2 regions of the Nocardioides sambongensis genome follow, and region 2 is predicted to be linked to the other one. Evidence: predicted binding sites of a transcription regulator. Region 2 holds the regulator's gene; the other holds the start of a gene.
What was found. Region 2 encodes LexA, which represses DNA repair genes until DNA is damaged. Its sites were predicted from a motif close to TCGAACANNTGTTCGA; they were not measured.
Positions count from the first base shown of each region.

Region 1 (3,357 bases), 470 kb from region 2:
TTCGAGTGGTCGCGCAGCGTCGAGGACCCGAACCAGTACGTGCTCCTCGAGGCCTTCGACGACGACGCCGCGGTCCCGCACGTGACCTCGGACCACTTCAAGAAGGCCCAGGCCGAGCTGCCCCAGTACGTCGTGGAGACGCCTCGGATCCGCAACCTGCAGGGCCAGCCGGAGGAGTGGGACCTGCTCGGGGAGTTCCAGGTCTCCTGACCCCTCGTTCCGTGACCGCCGGTGGGAGGCTGTGCGCATGAGCCGCCCCACCACGGTCGAGGAGTACCTCCATCAACTGGCCGACACGGTCTCCGAGCAGGCAAGGGACCGGGTGTCCGAGCTGCGCGCGCTCGCGCTGGACGCCGTGCCGCAGGCGACCGAGGCCATCAAGTGGGGCGCGCCCGCCTTCCTGCACCCCGACGGCGTCATCCTCGTCATGCTCAGCGGCCACAAGGCACATGCCGCGATGGCGTTCACCCCCTCGACGAAGCAGGCGTTCGACGCCGAGCTCGCCGACATCTCCACCGGCCGCAGTACCGTCCGGATCCCGTACGACGACCCCGTTCCGGCCGACCTGCTCACCCGGATGATCGTCTTCCGGCTCGAGGAGCACGAGGTCGAGGACGTCGGCTGGATGTAGTCCGCGCCTCATGTCCGTCGGTGGTATCTCCGGTCGCCGTTGGCGAGTCGGGTGGTGGTGGAGGCGGGGTCGTGTTCGAGGTGGTGGTGGAACGCGCACAACAGCACCCCGTCGTCGAGGTTCGTCTTCCCGCCCTTCGACCACGGGTCCAGATGATGGGCCTCACACCAGCGTGCGGGGATCGAGCACCCCTCACCCCGACACGTCTTGTCCCGCAGGCCGAGGGCGGTGCGTTGCGCGGCAGTGAACAACCGCCGCGCCCGCCCGAGGTCGAGCACCTCGGACTTCCCGCCGAGGACGGCGGGCAGGATGCGTGCGGTACACGCCAACCTGCGGGCGTGGTCTGCGCTGATCCGCAGCTCCCCACCGTTGTCGTGACCGGGGTCGAGCAGGCCAGCGGTGCCGAGGTGGTGGGTGAGTTGGTCGTGGTCGATCGTCACGATCACCGTGGTCGCATCCCCACCATGCACCGGCAGCTTCGCGGGGTCGAGGTGCTCCAACAACGCCCCGAACGCCAGACCCCGGGCCCGGTGCTGCGGCAACCGCTCCGCATCCGGGTTCCCTCCCGTGCCCGCGTGGTGTTGACGCGGTGACGTGAACGCATCCAGATACGTCGCCAACCGGGCAGCAATCGGGTCGGGGACCAGGGCGGTGATCCGGGTCAGCCCGTCCCCGAGGGACCGGATCTTGAGGCTGGTCTTCGCGTGGGCGGCTGCTTCCAGGGCGGCGAGGCGTTTCGCGTCCTCCTCCTCGGCGATCTCCGGTGCGACGACGTCGAGGACCCGCTCGGCCAGCATCCGCAGATGCCTTGGCCCGTACCCACCCTCGGGTGCGTCCTCACGCTCCCCGGTCCCCAACCCGACCAGATGCACCTCGGCCCGGGTCCGAGCCTCATCGTCGATCCGGGCCGGCAGGGCGTCCAGCCCGGCGGTGATCACCCGCGCCTGCTCCAGACTCAACGCACCACGGGCCATCGCCGCCCCCACCCGCGGCCACGCCCGGTCGACCGAGGTCGCGACCTTCGACTCCGACCGCAACCGCAACGGCTCGGTCCCGGTCTGCAACGCCACCCAGCCGGCAACATCGCGAGCACCACGCACCGACGCCACATCACCCGACGCAGCCATCGTGCGCATCCGCAACTCGGTCACCTGCGCCTCGAGGGCGACCAGCTCGGTCAACAGCGTTTCGCGTTCCGGCATCGGGAGGTATCCGGGCTGACGCTCCGCCACCTCACCCAACGCGTCCCGGCACACCGCGACCGCCTCCGAGATCGGGGAGAGGGCGCTGGTCAACGACATCGCGAGGGAGCCTTCCGAGAACGGCTTCAGGTGCCCCTGATTCTACGCTCATTCGAACTGGTGTTCTACTGCTGATCACGACCTTGTGGAACCATTCCCGCAGGTCAACGCCACTTTTCCACAGTCCACCCACGACAACTGGCCCACTTTGTGACGCCAGTGAACCCTGGGCCCACAGCCCGCCCGTTCCATCACATGGGGCGCGACGCCGGTCGCACCGCGCCGTCCCCACAATGCGGCTATGACGCCCATCGCTCCCCAGACCGACGTACCGCGCCTCCTCGCCCTCGGCGCCCGCCGCCCGGAGATCGACCCGGAGGCCTGGATCGCACCCGGCGCCACCGTGGCCGGCTCGGTGAGGATCGCGGCCCGCGCCAGCCTCTGGTACGGCGTGGTGGCCCGCGGCGACGCGGAGCAGATCACCATCGGCGCGGGGAGCAACCTGCAGGACGGCTGCCTGCTGCATGCCGACCCGGGCTTCTCGCTGACCATCGGCGCCGGCGTCTCCGTCGGGCACGGCGCCGTGCTGCACGGCGCGACGATCGAGGACGACGTGCTGGTCGGGATGGGGTCGATCGTGATGAACGGCGCCGTGATCGGCGCCGGCAGCATCGTCGGCGCCGGCGCGTGCGTCACCGAGGGCACGGTCGTCCCACCGCGGTCGATGGTGCTGGGCGTGCCCGGCAAGGTGCGCGCCGAGCTCAGCGACGAGCAGGTCGACGGCATCCGGCTCAACGCCGAGCACTACGTGCACCTCGCGGCCACCCACCGCGACGCCACGCCGCTGTGAGCGGCCCCGGAGTCAGTTCAGTACGACGATCCCGGCGTTGAGCGCGGTCGCGAACGCCACCCACGCCAGGTACGGGACGAGCAGCCACCCGGCCACCCGGTCCCGCCGCAGGAACAGCACCACGGTCAGGACGAGCGCGACCAGCAGCGCCAGGATCTCGACCAGGGCGACCGTGTAGGCGTCGGCGGCGAAGAAGAGCGGCGTCCAGCACAGGTTGAGCACCAGCTGCACGGCGTACACGACCTGCGCACGGTCCCACCCGGCGGCGCGCCAGGCTCGCCAGGCGGCGAGGGCCATCAGCAGGTAGAGAACGCTCCAGACCGGACCGAAGAGCCAGCCGGGCGGCGCATACGGCGGGAGCTCGAGCGCCTCGTAGGTCTCTCGCGAACCCGACGCCGCCCATCCGCCCACGCCGGCGACGACGCCGACGGCGAGCAGGTGGGCGATCAGCACGAGGACGCTGCGGGATCGTCCCTCGGACGGCGTACGGGCGTCGGCGACAGCAGCCATGTCCCCACCTTGCCAGGTGGTCAGAAGTGGGTGCCTCCGTCGACCCGGACCTCGGTGCCGGTGACGAACGCGGCGTCCGCACTGGCCAGCATCGCCACCACCGATGCCACGGTCTCGGGCCCGGC
Region 1 covers NZ_CP041091.1:3,211,363-3,214,719, forward strand. Annotated here, with positions in the region: gene FIV43_RS15090 (putative quinol monooxygenase) at 1-210, shown strand, start outside; gene FIV43_RS15095 (iron chaperone) at 248-631, shown strand; gene FIV43_RS15100 (HNH endonuclease signature motif containing protein) at 640-1,932, opposite strand; gene FIV43_RS15105 (gamma carbonic anhydrase family protein) at 2,174-2,722, shown strand; gene FIV43_RS15110 (TspO/MBR family protein) at 2,735-3,232, opposite strand; gene FIV43_RS15115 (SDR family NAD(P)-dependent oxidoreductase) at 3,253-3,357, opposite strand, start outside.
Region 1: a site for LexA is predicted at 1,985-2,000, ahead of FIV43_RS15100 (HNH endonuclease signature motif containing protein). Genes of this name have one in related genera too.

Region 2 (3,357 bases):
GGGCCGGCGGAGGCGTGTCGCGAGCCGATCCGGTCGCCCCGGCTGGCGGGTTGCGGCAGACGCGCACCCACCGATCAGGGAGAATGAACCCGTGAGTGGGAAGCGCGCCGGCGATCGACAGCAGCGGAGGTTCCGCCCCACCTATCTCCTGCTCGCCGGGGGCATCACGCTCAGCCTGGTCGCGTGGGGCTACCTGGTGTACGCCGCGATCGACTTCGGCGCCACCGCCCGCCAGGACGGCGACGCCGCCGCCTGGGGATTCCTCGTGCTGGCCGCCATCGGCGCCGTGGCGTGCCTGTTCCTCTCCTTCATGCTCATCGTGCGCCTCTCCCGCGCGCTCGGACTGACTCACGCACCGGAGCCACGACCGAAGCGCGACCCCTCGACACCCAAGGGCGGGCGGCGCGCGTCGCGCTGAACGCCGCGGCGATCACCGAGGGTGCGACCTCGGACCCAGCGAACAGCGCGAGGGCGGGATCTCGGCGATCCCGCCCCTCGTCTTCCCCTGTGGGCCTTGGCAGGGCCCCTGCGTCCACCGGGGTCGAAGCGATGGACACGAGTCTTGGTGGCGAGGGCCCGTGGCGCCTCAGCCGTCAACCGTCACTCGGTCGGGACGCGCAGGTCCTGACCGGCGTAGACCACGCTCGAGTCCAGGGCGTTGAGCTCCTGGATGCGGTCCATCACCGAGCGGACGTCGCCGTCGCCGGTGCTCGCCGCGGCGTCGCTCGCGATCTCCCACAGCGTGTCGCCGTGCCCGACGGTGACCACCTCGACCGGCGCCTCTCCCTGCTCGGAGGTGGCGATCGAGCCGGAGGCCAGCCAGATGCCGAGGCCGAAGGCGACCATCAGCCCGAGCGCGAAGACCACGGCACGCCCGCGGCGGGTGAGCCGGACACCCGGTCGGCGTGAGCTCGTCGCACGGCGGACGTCGCGGGCCGGCGTCGTACGGGAAACGGGGGAAAGGGTGATCGTGCTCATGGTGACCTCCGGGGGAAGTGGCTCCGCGAGCGGAACCTCGGGTCGGTTGGCGTGCGATCGAGACTCTGGCGAAGGCCCCCGACAGATCCCGCGGACTGCGTCCGACGGGAAGTCCGGCGGGCCTCTCGACCATCAGTTCGAATCGAACACCTGTACGACGTTAGATCATCTGTTCGAACGAGGTCAAGAGGTTGTTCGAATCGATGTTCGAACCCTACGGCGGCGACCGGCGACCGCTCGGGGCGGCGACGAGCGACCGCGGCGCCGACACGCCCGCTTCGAACAGGTGTTTGATCCGAGTCGCGGATGGGCGCTACCGTCGACACACGAGCCGGCCCGCAGCTCGCTCCGCCCCACGGCTGTCCCGACGCTGCGCCAGCACGGCACCCAGCACTCCCAGGAGGATCCGATGACGGGCAAGAAGACTCCCGGCAAGGCAGCCGTGCGCGAGTTCCCCGACGGCCCGCCGGACGCCACCGGCCTCACCCCGCGTCAGCAGCGGATCCTGGCCACCATCAAGGACTCCATCGAGGTCCGCGGCTATCCGCCCAGCATGCGCGAGATCGGCGCGGCGGTGGGCCTCACCAGCACCTCGAGCGTGGCCCACCAGCTGCGGATGCTGGAGGAGAAGGGCTTCCTCAAGCGCGACCCGAACCGCCCCCGCGCGATCGAGGTGTTCCTGCCCGAGGTGATGGCGGCACGCCGTTCCATCTCCGGGGCCGAGGAGAGCAGCGTCGACGAGACCGGCGTCGGCGATGCCAACCCGCAGGCCACCAACGTCCCGGTCGTCGGGCGGATCGCCGCCGGCGGACCGATCCTCGCCGAGGAGCGCGTCGAAGACGTCTTCCCGCTCCCGCGCCAGCTCGTCGGCGACGGTCAACTCTTCCTGCTCGAGGTCAGTGGCGAGTCGATGATCGACGCTGCCATCTGCAACGGCGACTACGTGGTGATCCGCCAGCAGAACACCGCGGAGAACGGCGAGATCGTGGCCGCGATGATCGACGGCGAGGCGACGGTCAAGACGTTCCAGCGCAAGGAGGGGAAGGTCTGGCTGCTGCCGCACAACGCGTCGTTCGACCCGATCGACGGCACCCACGCCACCATCCTCGGCAAGGTCACCGCGGTGCTGCGTCGGGTCTGACGCGACACCCCGGTCGCCCGTCCGGGTGGCCCCGGGTGTCGCGTCAGATGGAGTTGGAGGGACCGGCTGCGTAGGCTCAGGCGGTCCCTCCTCCGTCTGCTCCCCCAGCGAAAGCAGTCCCACGTTGCGCTCTCGTCGTACGGCGTCCATCGGTGCCGCCTTCGCCACCACCGCCGCCCTCGTCCTGATCGGCATGCCTGCAGGCGTGGCTGCACCGACCCCGATGGACAACCCCGGGCTGAGCAGCTCGCCGACGGACCCGGCCGATCCTGCGGCACCGGGTGAGCCGACCGCCCTGGCCGAGGACGCGCTGGCAACGGTGGAGGACCTGCTCGAGGACGGCACTGCCACGCCCGAGACGTTGGCCGATCCCGGCACCACCACCGCCGACGGCGCGACCAGCACGGTGACCGAGTCCGACCTGACCCTGGCGCTGCGCGACCTGGCGGTGCGCGCCAGCTCGCTGACCGGCGAGGAGCGGGCGGAGGCGGAGCGGCTGCTGGCCCGACCTGCCGGCGACGGCAGCACCGGCAAGTGCTCGCTGCACGGCACCTATGGCGACGTCACCTGCTACCGCGAGGCCGCGACCCCGAAGAGCACCTGCTCCGACGTGGTCTGCGTGCACTGGGTGAACAAGGGATCGGCCCTCGGCGCCGGCGAGAAGGGCGACAGCTACAACGCGGTCCCCACCGAGGACGACGGCCCGGGCGGCGCGTGGGACGGCACCGCCGGCGACGGCATCCCCGACTACGTCGAGGTCGTGCTCGCCGAGATGAGCCACGTGGTGGGCACCTACGCCGACGCGGGCTATCGCAGCGTGGTCTCCGACGACGGGCTCGGCGGCAACGACCTGCCCGACATCTACCTCGGCGAGATCGGCCAGCAGGGCCTCTACGGCTACTGCACCACCGACGACCCGGCTGTCCTCGAGGACGACCAGGACGGCACCGCGCACGTCGCGAGCTGGGCCTACTGCGTCCTCGACAACGACTACGCCGCCAGCGAGTTCCCCGCGCACACGCCGCTGGGGAACATGCAGGTGACGGCGGCCCACGAGTACTTCCACGCCGTGCAGTACGCCTACGACGTGGACGAGGACTCCTGGATCCTCGAAGCGACCGCGACGTGGGCCGAGGACTACCTCTACGACGACGTCAACGACAACGTGAACTACCTGCGCTACGGGCCGCTCGGGCGTCCGGCGCAGTCGCTCGACACCTTCGGCGGGTCCGCCCACT
Region 2 covers NZ_CP041091.1:2,737,940-2,741,296, forward strand. Annotated here, with positions in the region: gene FIV43_RS12945 (hypothetical protein) at 92-418, shown strand; gene FIV43_RS12950 (LysM peptidoglycan-binding domain-containing protein) at 601-978, opposite strand; gene lexA (transcriptional repressor LexA) at 1,388-2,119, shown strand; gene FIV43_RS12960 (MXAN_6640 family putative metalloprotease) at 2,325-3,357, shown strand, end outside.